2 regions of the Bacillus sp. N5-665 genome follow, and region 1 is predicted to be linked to the other one. Evidence: riboswitches for the same ligand, from Rfam matches in the RefSeq annotation. Region 1 holds a riboswitch; the other holds the start of a gene.

Region 1 (6,079 bases):
AAATCTTGCTGCATTATAACAAATTTCTTCTACCTCTTCTATTGGTAATTCTTTCGTTTGAAACATTCTTTCTTGTAGTAAAGAGAATAAAAATTGTATTTGCGACTGACTTGGCAATTCATCTTCAATTATTGAAATTGGCAAATCGTGATCTAACGGACTACATAGTAAGATAGCTATACTCGGTTCACCATCTCTTCCAGCTCTTCCGATTTCTTGTAAATAGGAAGCTATATTAGTCGGATAATGAAAATGAATAATATAGCTCGTATTCGACTTATTTACTCCCATACCAAAAGCACTTGTACATATTACAAGCTGCAACTGGTCATTCATAAACTGCTGTTGAATTAACATACGCTCTTCATGTTCCATACCACCATGATAAAAAGCGACACCAGTCACGCCTTTTCCTCTTAAATACTCCGTTAAACGTTCTGTCCACGCTCTGCTTGAACAATATACAATCCCTGGCCCTTGTAAATACATCACCTGGTCCAAAAGCGCTTCTTTCTTCTCTTCTATCGTCTCCACAAATTGTACTTCCATCGCAATATTTGGACGATCAATAGAGTATACATGCTGCGTCACTTTCTTCAAATCTAAACTCTCTGCTATATCTCGGAGTACATCTTTTGTCGCTGTTGCCGTTAATGCTAGCACCGTAGGAGACCCGATATTTTCAATGACTACATTTAGTTTTTTATAGTCTGGCCTAAAATCATAACCCCATTGTGAAATACAATGAGCCTCATCTACAACAAATAATGAAATATGAACTTTCTTCAATTCTCTTATTAACACTTCCGACTGCAACATCTCTGGTGAAACAAAAATAAATTTATATGAAGCTAATTTTTTCATCGCTTCTCTTTTTTCATGTAATGTCCGAAAACTATTAAATGCTATTACTCGGTTTTTCACAACATACTTTAATTGTGTAACTTGATCTTCCATCAAAGATAATAATGGTGATACAACAAGCACGGTCCCTTCTTGCATTAGCCCTGTAAGTTGATAGCACATAGACTTCCCTCTTCCAGTCGGGAGCATTGCTATAACATCTTTTCCTTCTAATAAATCTGTAATTACCCCTTTTTGCCCTGTACGAAATTCAGAATATCCAAACCATCTATATAAATATTCCTCAAGCTTCATTTATACCCTCCATCCGCGCCAATACAAGACGAACTTCAAAATAAGAGATACCCTCTCCAACCGCTTGTTTCAACTCACGCAACTTACGTGTTTGTAATGCCTCAATTACTTTTGTTACTTTATCTATTTTGTCTTTTTCCATAAACATCTCGATTGAAAACTCTTTTTCCCGCAAAGCAATTTCAACAAAATGATCTTCTATCGTTGCAACCTTTAAATTTCTAATTGTCGCTATTTCATCTAAAGAGCGTCCTTGTCTCCAAAAATTATATGTTTTTTTCGTTGATAAACTAAATAATTCAGCTCTCTCATTTGGATAAGAGATAATCTCAGCTAATAGCGGAAATTCATTTTCTTTATCGTGAACTTCTTGTATAAAGAAGTGAATTGTACCCCAAAATAAAAAATACACCCGGAATATATCTTGTTTCGTAATTTCCGCTAATTGCTGCAATGTACAACCGATACGTTCATATCCTGTTAATCTATATGTTACAATCGTTGCTTCTACCACATCACCTTTTCCTAAAAGATTATGTATTTCTTTCCATAATATTTTAGCCAATTCACTTCGCCTATATGGTATACCTGTTAAAAAACGTTTTACCCACATCATTATTTCTGTATCTTGTTGAATGGGAATAAACTTCGTATTATTCTGTTGTAAATTAGATATAGTTTGAATAATTAATGATAATCGTTTCCAAAATGTTTCACCTAATTCACCATAGTGTAAACCATGTAAATGCGTGGGAAAAGCATACACTTCCTCCCATGTATGTAACTGCATTTTACCTTTAGATGTTAACAAATATGTATTTTCATGTATTTCTCGAATCAAATCTGCTTGCAACAACTTTGCAACTTCACGATCATAATCTGTTCTATTTAACGATTTATATATTCCAAACAAAAATGAAATTCGGAACATATTTCCATCTTGTAACGTTTGCGAAGATCGTTTTCCTTTTAATAAATAATAAATAGAAGAAACGGTCCTTTCACCATTCAATTGTTTTAAACAATACAATAAAGTATATTGTAGTTGCATTACCGCTTCCACCTTTCAATCTAGCTTAATTACTTTTTAGTATGATTGCACCATTCTATGTTACTCATTAAACTTATCATATCGGCACTATGTACTTGTATATAGTATATTGTACCAAACGAAATAACATTTACGTATTTTGAAAATCTTATGACATAATGCAAAAATTAGTTGACACTCTAATTGATAAGGATTATCATTATAATTTTATGTTGAAAAGTTTTAAAAACCGTTTTACAATAAGGTTATAATTTTTATGGCGAGCTTTTCACATACATATTATCAGGAGGGAAAAAAGATGGCAAAATATACAATCGTTGATAAAGATACTTGTATCGCATGTGGTGCTTGCGGCGCTGCTGCACCAGACATTTATGATTATGATGATGAAGGTATTGCATTTGTAACGTTAGACGATAACCAAGGTATCGTTGAAATTCCAGATGTATTAATTGAAGATATGATGGATGCATTCGAAGGTTGTCCAACTGACTCAATTAAAGTTGCTGATGAATCATTTGATGGCGACTCTTTAAAATTCGAATAGTCTTTTATTAACTTCAAAAAATATCCCTCATTAATATGAGGGATATTTTTTGTTTTCTATTTTCATTCTACTTAATAAAAAACCACTAGTAGTTCCATACTACTAATGGTTTTATTTTATATTTTATGCATTTTTCATTTTTGCAAACACCCATACTTTCAGGCGTGAGAATAACGCTACAAATACAATTGTCACAACAATTCCTTTAATCAAATTAAATGGTAAGATTGCCGTTACAACCGTTGTTCTTATAGCCTCGCTAGACATAGCTGGTGAATTTAAAAACCAAGTGTAAGCTGGGAATATAATGATGTAATTTAATACACTCATAATGAGCGCCATTGTAATTGTCCCTAGCATTAATCCTGTCGTTAAACTCTTAACAGTACGATACTTTCTAAATAAGAAAGCTGCCGGTCCAATAAATAAACATCCTGCAATAAAGTTAGCAATTTCTCCAACTGGCACTCCCGTTAAACTCCCTTGAATTCCGTAATGTAAAATATTCTTTATCGCCTCTACAATTATCCCTGCAACTGGCCCGAAAATAATTGCTGCAATTAGAGCTGGTACATCACTAAAATCAATTTTTAAAAATGGCGGAAGCCCTGGAAACGGGAAATCCAACATCATCAGTAAATATGCAATACTACTTAGCATCGCTACACTCACCATCTGCACTACACTGTTTTTTTGTTTCATCTTTCTCTCTCCTTTTCCATCGATCTTCTCATGGAAAGTGGAAAGGTTCTGCTATGCCTACTTTTTCATAGAACGAAAAAACCCTTTGTGTTTTACACAAAGGGAGAATTTAAGGCACATCAAACAGACGTTCAAATCCATATCTTTTTTGAACGCTTGAACCTCCATCTTCTCCCATCCAGACTATACTGTCGGCTTTGGAATCACACCAAATCCTGCCTTAACGGCTCGCGGGCTTAGAACAAAATCACATATAGTTCATCACCGCCGGTCGGGATTTTCACCCTGCCCCGAAGATAGACCGATATTCTATTTTCCACTTTATTATACAACAACATAATCGTATTGTGAACAAAAAAAGTGTAACTTATTAAAAATAAGTTATTAATTTTATATAATTAAAACCAATCACTATATTTTACAATACACCCCAGATTTTTTAGTATTCGGCATTTCCCCTACGAATCCCCTAGTCATATATAATGAAAAGTGATAAGATGTTGAATTGTTAAGATAAGAACATTTTCTGGATTATGGAGGAAATGTCATGAAAAAAGAAAAGAGACACTCTATTCGAGAAGCAATGAAAAAAAACTTAAGAAAAGAATACTTTTACTTAAAAAAAGAATTACTTTTCTACTGTCCAATTGATTTAGGCACATTCTCAAGCGAGACATACTATGCTGCTTTCGATGAAGATGGCATCAGTATTTATCAGTATGATAAAAAAACAGAGAGTAAATTAAAACTGTGTGAGCGTCACCCATGGAAGAGTTGGAATAAAGTGAAGGTGGATCATTATTTGACAACTTCTCAATTTATTTTTCAAGGTGAGCGAAACTGGATATTATCCCTTTTCCAAAAAGGAAAAGAAGCTCAAAAAATAATTGAAGAGCACACATCTTTACAAACTGAAGTTGTTTCCCGCTCTTTCTTAAAAAAACTTCCAGGGTTCCGTTCTAATGCACCGTTGAATAAATACATCGGCAGCATTTGCTACACTGCACTTATTGCATTTTTATTAAAATGGATGATTCCATTTCAAGCACCACAAATCGCCCTGTACTCCATTTCAATCGGTTGTATGCTTCTTGGTTTACTTTGTTTGACAATCGGTTTAATTGAACCGACTATTGTACTATTTCGAACGAACGAAAAAACAAGAACGAAAGTATTTTACTTATATAGCTACTTAGCTATTTCTGGATTTATATGTGTCTTTATTTTTTGGTAAAAAAAAGAGCTAGTTTAACTAGCTCTTTTTTTACTTTACGTATAATTGTTGATTTGGATAAATCCAATCTTGCTGCAGTCCATTTTTATCTTTAACTTCCTTAACTGACATACTAAATTTCCGTGCAATACTAACTAAAGTGTCCCCTTTTTGGACGACATATAAGGATGAGGAAACAACTTCATTTCTCTGTTCATTTAGAACAAGCAATGGATTCATCGCATTCTTTTTCGCCATCGTCCATCTTCCTTGATGAACTTCTAAATGTAAGTGTGCACCTCTCGATTCTCCTGTATTTCCTACTTCTCCAATTATTTCTCCTTTTGAAATATAATCCCCTTGAACTACATATCTCTTATTTAAATGCGCATACACGGCCTCATATTCTCCATGTTTAATAAATACAACGTTTCCATAACTACTTGAATAATAAGCCTTTGTTACCTTACCTTCTTGAATAGCTGCCACAGGCGTGCCAATCGGTGCCGCTATATCTATACCGTAGTGTTTTCCATGCCTTGTCCCAAAATAATCACTTATCTGCCCTTCAACAGGCCATGTCCATTGATTTCCCTCTGCGTACACATGTAATTGAGATAAAAACAATACCGTCAATAACATGACGCCACATTTTAACACTTTCATATACATCCTCCGTTTTCTAATTAACACCATACCTTCTCTTATTTTGGTATATTACAGAAAAAAGTATACAAAAAAAGAAAGTGAATCACTCCACTTCCTTCTCGTTTTTATCACGAAAAACGATTGCACTGCGATTATACTCCACATCTTTTACTTGTAATCGAGCGTTTATTACTCTAGCCACTGCAAACAAATAATCAGATAATCTATTTACATACTTTAGAACAACTTCATTTATTTCCCCTTCTTTTTGCAAGGACACTACACATCGTTCTGCTCGCCTTACAACTGTACGTGCAATATGAATAGCAGCTGCCGCTTCGCTTCCACCTGGTAAAATAAAACGCTCTAACGGCGGTGCTTCTTCTATATACGAATCAATCCTTCTTTCTAAGCTTTCAACCATTTCAACCGTTACTTTATAAGGAATTTTCCCCTCTACTATCGCCAAGTCTCCCCCGCAATCAAATAGTTCATGTTGAATATTTTCAAGTTCATTGTAAATATCTCCAAAAGATCCGCCTTGTAGCTTAGTCATTGCATATCCAATATGAGAATTCGCCTCATCTATCGTGCCATATGCTTCAACTCGGATATTATCTTTATCCACTCTGCCGCCTATTACACTTGTTGTCCCTTTATCTCCTGTTTTCGTGTATAATTTCATCGCTTCACGACACCCCTCTTGCTATTCTTCATTCGACTAAGATAGAAAAAAAAGTTCTACTGTTATTTATTTAAT
Region 2 (6,079 bases), 2.7 Mb from region 1:
TGATGTCCTTTATCGGTTTTGTTATGATCGCTGCCGCTGGATTTGGCGCTGTTCTTCGAAAAACAGGACATGTTGAATCTCTTGTGCAAACGAGTGCACATATAATTGGAAATAACAAACCACTCGCTGCATTTCTTATGCTTGTGATTGGACTTCTCGTTACGATGGGAATTGGTTCATCCTTTTCAACCATCCCTATTTTAACAACAATTTTTGTGCCTCTTTGCATGCAGCTTGGATTTAGTCCAATGGCCACAATTGCAATTATCGGTACAGCTGGAGCGCTAGGCGATGCGGGATCTCCAGCATCAGATAGTACACTTGGGCCAACATCCGGTTTAAATGCTGATGGTCAACACCATCATATATGGGATACATGTGTACCAACTTTTCTGCATTATAATATACCGTTACTTATATTCGGCTTTATTGCCGCAATTACATTATAAAAGGTGCGTTTTATACGCACCTTTTACTTTTTTATTTTTTCTTTTAATTGTTGTAAAGCTATTTTCCCATTTTTTTCGGTGCAACTTTCAATTTTCATGAGTGACGGGCCTATCCATTCACTGTCTATGCTCCCGTTCGGTCCGATAATTTTCAACTTATCCGGTATACGGATATTTAAATTTTTCGCTGCTTGAATTAACTCAAAAGTAACCTTTTCACTTGAAGTTACAATTCCATCTATATACGGGTAAGTTTGCAAGAATGTAATAAACTGTTTATTCGTATACCCTTGTACACATACTTCTCGATAAGAGATCCCTTCATCCCAAACAGCGTCTAAAAATCCTGATATGTGCTCTTCCATTTCTTCACTATCTTCTCCCTCATCGAAATAAGCAAGAAATTGACAGCCTTTTTCTTTTAATAAAGAAACCGTTCTTTGTCCACTTTCATAATAATTTGCATGGGATTTTTTTTCATCAATCACAACAAACGGAAGTGGAATTTCTCCTATACTTTTAAAAACGGATCTTGTTAAAATAACACCTGCAACGTTATTTCCCTTCAACATATGTATGTATCTATCTTTATTCTCTATATTACAAACAATGATTTGATATCCTTCTTTATATGCTATTTCCTCAATACAATGTAGCAAAGTGATGTTTGATGGTTCATATAGATTATCTACAAGTAATGCAATTATCGTTGAATTCTCTTTAAATAATGGCTTTGCTGCACTATTTGGCCTATAACGTAATTCCTCAATTGCTTCCTTTACTTGTTTTACTGTGTCCTCATGAACGTATCCTTTTTCATTAATAACTCGTGAAACGGTTGCGACTGAAACACCTGCCAATTTTGCAACATCACGTATAGTTGCCACATCGTCACCCCTTAATATGGTAATAGATTACAATTTTACGGTAACCTAAATTACAATATTCGTCAAGGTTACTAACTTATATTTCTGAAAATTGTTACATCAATTTATTAAACGATACTCCAACTGTATTTCATGTAAAATTTGGATATTATCATATCCGATACGCGGAATTTCTTTCTTTATTTTTCGTGCCTCTTCCACTGCATTCACATATAAATTAGTCATCACAAAATTACGTTTTTGGTAAAAACGTAACGCATTCATATTATCATTTGTTGTTATGAGCCAAACCCGCCCACACCGTTTTTCTTCTGCAACTTGTAATACACAATCTACAAGTTTCGTCCCTATTCCTTTTCTTTCTTCAAAGCTATCTAACGATACAATTTCACACATATTTCCGGTCACTTCATACGTTATAATTCCGATTATTCTGTCATCCGAGAGCGCAACAAATCCTGGCAACTCTTCTAACTGATGCCCCTTACCACGTGAAACCATCAATGAACTCCCCCAGTTCTCACACATGAACATTCGGATTGTTTCTTTCATCGCTGGCGTAATTTTTTGTATATACACCATTTCCTATTTCTCCCCTTTTCTATCATTGTGATACAATGTAAGTGTATCACATGTAACGGTATTTGGAGGATGAGGTAAAGTATGAAACGTTTTTTTGCAGCATTGTTTACTATACTAGGTGCGATAACTGCCCTTGGGATTTTCTTTACAAATAAAGTGATGTACTTAAAGAAAAAAACAGAGGAAGAAGTACTCGAAAGAGAAACGAAAAAACATTTTCGTATAGAGGATTTTGATGCTCTTCATAAAGAAGAAATTCATATTCCTTCGCAATTCGGATATGATCTTCACGGCTATTACATTCCTGCTGGTCATTCCAATAAGTTTATGATCTTTTGTCACGGCGTAACTGTAAATAAAATGAACTCTGTAAAATATGCAAGGTTATTTTTAAACAGAGGGTATAATGTCGTTATTTATGATCATCGTCGTCATGGTAAAACTGGCGGAAAAACAACAAGCTATGGATACTATGAAAAACATGATTTAAAATCTGTAGTTGACTGGCTAAAAAGTCGCTTTGGAACAAATATAACACTCGGTATTCATGGTGAATCTATGGGAGCTGCAACACTTCTTCAATACGCAGGACTTGTAGAAGATGGTGCTGATTTCTATATTGCAGATTGTCCTTTTTCTGATTTCTACGGACAATTACAACACCGTTTAAAGGTTGAATTCCATTTACCTAAATGGCCCTTATTGCCTTTAGCAAATGCTTTTTTAAAAGTGCGTGACGGTTATACGATTCGCGAAGTTTCACCAATCGATTGTATAAAAAATATTAACAATCCCGTCCTCTTTATTCATAGTAAAGATGATGATTATATTTTAGCTGATATGACGAAAGCACTATATGAAGCAAAAGGAAACAATAAACAACTTTATATTGCAGAACGCGGTGCACACGCTTGCTCTTATAACGAAAATAAAGAAGAGTATGAAGCAGCCGTTGATCAATTTTTAAACTCATATGTAAAAGAAACAAAAAACAGGCTTGCATAAGCCTGTTTTTTTATTGCGCTAAAACGTCTGTAACTTGTTCCATGTTTTCAGAAATCCATTGCATTGCATCGTCTAACGTTGGAAATTCTGTCGTTTGAAATGTTACTTCATCTTGAAGTAACCAAACATCCTTTGCCTCTTGCCCTACACCTGCAATGGACCAATGTAACAAACTATATGGATGATTATCATTCAAAAATGATGCCCACGTGCGCTCATTTGCAATGTTTCGTAATGTATGTAATTGTTTATCCATCTCTCGTCACCTTACTCTAGTCAGTTATGAAAACTATTATAACACTCTCTTCTTTCTCAAACAAAGTGCTCTTTTTACCCCGCATTAACGGGCAGTAAAACTCCCACCTCAAAACTCAGCTAAAACAAAGAAGTTAGGTGGGAGATTAACTGCCCCTAAAAGCCCGATTGGTTCAACTAATAATTAGTGGGGGATACCTCCCCACTAATTAAAGTTTCACTTTATATTGTCAAGTACTTCTCTTAATTATATGATGAAATTAAGCGTTTGGGAAGGAGGGATAGCGTTGGCGAAAGTACAAATTAAAGTAAATGATAATGGCTCTTTTCGTGTTACAGGGGACGTGGAATTAGTCGATTCACAAGGGAATGTATTCCCAGCAAAACCGGCATTTTCTTTATGCCGTTGTGGTTTATCAAAAAATATGCCTTATTGCGATGCTTCGCATAAAGGGAAATTCGAGTCTGTTGTTAGAGCACCAGAGGCAGAATAATTTCACATGTGACATGCACATTTTTTTGTGCATGTTTTTTCTTTTCATTAACTCTCGTCCCCCCTTTTCCTTACAACATTCCTCATACTTTTGTCCTCATTCCAACTTACATATATTTTCACACAATTCTTCACATTCGAATATTTTTTACTAGCCTTTTGTCTTTTTTGTGCTATAATTTGAGCAAACAACATCCTTCGGGGTCGGGTGAAATTCCCAACCGGCGGTGATGAAGTGCAAACTTCTAAGTCCGTGACCCGTTTTCAACACGAAAACGGTGGATCTAGTGAAACTCTAGGGCCGACAGTATAGTCTGGATGGGAGAAGGATATGTTTTCTAGTAATTTTATATAGCGAATACACTTTTATTTCAGTATGCATATTTTTAAAGTTTCATTTTGAATCTTTATATATGTTTTATTTTGTATACTTATGTTTCTATACTGGAATAAAAAGATACGACTAGCGTTTGAAAAATTTGATATTTTGCTAGTTTTTTTCCTTATGCCAAAATATCAATCATCGTTAGGTTTCTTTCCTATACTTTCGTATTCGAACTATATTTCTAGAAATCACGTCTCCCAAACCCCAAGGATATAAAATCCTTGGGGTTTTTTGATTTTTTCAGGAGAGGTGAAGAAAATGACAGATCAAGAATATATGAGGATTGCCCTGCAGTTAGCAGAAGGAACATCCGGACAAACAAGTCCAAATCCTATGGTTGGTGCTGTTGTTGTAAAAGATGGAAACATCGTCGGTATTGGCGCTCATTTACGTGCAGGTGAAGAACACGCAGAAGTTCACGCTCTTCATATGGCTGGTGAAAAAGCAAAAGGAGCTACCGTTTATGTAACACTTGAACCGTGTAGCCATTTTGGAAAAACACCACCTTGTTGTGAATTGCTCATCAAAAAAGGAGTCAAACGGGTTGTAATTGCTACTCTTGATTGCAATCCTCTCGTTTCTGGTACTGGAAAAAGGAGATTAGAAGAAGCTGGCATCGAAGTAACTACCGGTGTTATTGAAACAGAAGCCACCTTATTAAATCGTTTCTTTTTTCACTACATGAGAACGAAACGTCCATTTGTAACAATAAAAACAGCGATGAGCTTAGATGGAAAAACAGCAACTGTCACTGGTGAAAGTAAGTGGATTACAGGTGAAGAAGCACGAGCTGATGTTCACCAATATCGCCATACACATGATGCGATTCTCGTTGGAGTAAATACAGTTATAGCTGATAATCCGCATTTAACGACAAGAATTCCTAACGGGGGTAAACATCCTATACGCGTCATTTTAGATACCCATTTACGAACACCACCATCTTCTCATGTCATAACAGATGGTTTAGCACCGACATGGATTTTTGTCGGTAAGGATGTAAATAAAGAGAAAATAGCTTCTTATGAATCTGAAAATATAGCTATATTCCAAATGAAAACAAAACATATAGAAATCAAGGACCTCCTTTTCTTTCTTGGAGAGAAGCAAATTCTTTCTCTATTCGTTGAAGGTGGTCAAACAGTTCATGCAAGCTTCTTACAAACAAAGCATCTCAATGAAATTGTAACTTATATAAGCCCCAAATTAATTGGCGGGAAAGATGCCCCTACTTTATTTGGTGGAAATGGTTTCGCAGCATTGCAAGATGCACTTTCCTTGGAAATTCAAGAGATGAAACAAGTTGGTGATGATATAAAAATCGTTGCGAATGCCCGAAGTGAGGTGACGGAATGTTTACAGGAATTATAGAAGAATTAGGAACGATTGCAAACATGCAACAAAGCGGAGAAGCGATGAAGTTAACGATCCATGCGAATAAAATTTTATCAGATGTTCACTTAGGTGATAGTATCGCGGTTAACGGTATTTGCTTAACTGTAACGAGTTTCACAACAACTTCATTCACAGTGGACGCAATGCCTGAAACGATGCAATCAACATCACTTCGCATGCTTAAACCACGCTCTAAAGTAAATTTAGAGCGGGCGATGGCTGCAAACGGACGATTCGGTGGACATTTCGTTTCAGGACATATTGATGGCATCGGAACGATATTAAACAAAAAACAACACTATAATGCCGTCTATTACAAAATAGCTATTGCTGATGAATTGCTGCGCTATTGTTTGCATAAAGGATCCGTTGCTGTTGATGGAACGAGTTTAACGATATTTGATATAGACGAATCTTCCATCACAATCTCACTCATCCCGCACACAGTAAGTGAATCTGTTATCGGAGAAAAGAATGCCGGTGACATAGTAAACATTGAGTGTGACATGATCGGTAAATATATCGAACGCTTTATTTCCAAACCTGTAAAACGAACAGGTTCAATGAGCGAAAGCTTTTTACAAGAAAACGGATTTCTATAAGGGGGAAGCATTATGTTTCATCGTAT

Evidence for each region. A riboswitch is a leader RNA that binds a small molecule or an ion and turns the genes downstream of it on or off. The one in region 1 is predicted to bind FMN.
Region 2: another riboswitch for FMN. It lies ahead of ribD (bifunctional diaminohydroxyphosphoribosylaminopyrimidine deaminase/5-amino-6-(5-phosphoribosylamino)uracil reductase RibD); the one in region 1 lies ahead of MNO09_RS23535 (ECF transporter S component).

Annotation. Positions count from the first base shown of each region.
Region 1 covers NZ_CP093325.1:4,087,014-4,093,092, forward strand. The annotation lists gene MNO09_RS23520 (RecQ family ATP-dependent DNA helicase) at 1-1,158, opposite strand, end outside; gene MNO09_RS23525 (YpbB family protein) at 1,148-2,209, opposite strand; gene MNO09_RS23530 (ferredoxin) at 2,508-2,756, shown strand; gene MNO09_RS23535 (ECF transporter S component) at 2,880-3,458, opposite strand; FMN riboswitch at 3,621-3,760, opposite strand; gene MNO09_RS23540 (hypothetical protein) at 4,006-4,692, shown strand; gene MNO09_RS23545 (peptidoglycan DD-metalloendopeptidase family protein) at 4,723-5,337, opposite strand; gene MNO09_RS23550 (cob(I)yrinic acid a,c-diamide adenosyltransferase) at 5,423-6,004, opposite strand.
Region 2 covers NZ_CP093325.1:1,304,717-1,310,795, reverse strand. The annotation lists gene MNO09_RS09265 (Na+/H+ antiporter family protein) at 1-449, shown strand, start outside; gene MNO09_RS09260 (LacI family DNA-binding transcriptional regulator) at 473-1,336, opposite strand; gene MNO09_RS09255 (GNAT family N-acetyltransferase) at 1,436-1,918, opposite strand; gene MNO09_RS09250 (alpha/beta hydrolase) at 2,000-2,923, shown strand; gene MNO09_RS09245 (DUF2552 family protein) at 2,934-3,179, opposite strand; gene MNO09_RS09240 (CDGSH iron-sulfur domain-containing protein) at 3,466-3,672, shown strand; FMN riboswitch at 3,862-4,005, shown strand; gene ribD (bifunctional diaminohydroxyphosphoribosylaminopyrimidine deaminase/5-amino-6-(5-phosphoribosylamino)uracil reductase RibD) at 4,315-5,427, shown strand; gene ribE (riboflavin synthase subunit alpha) at 5,409-6,053, shown strand; gene ribBA (bifunctional 3,4-dihydroxy-2-butanone 4-phosphate synthase/GTP cyclohydrolase II) at 6,066-6,079, shown strand, end outside.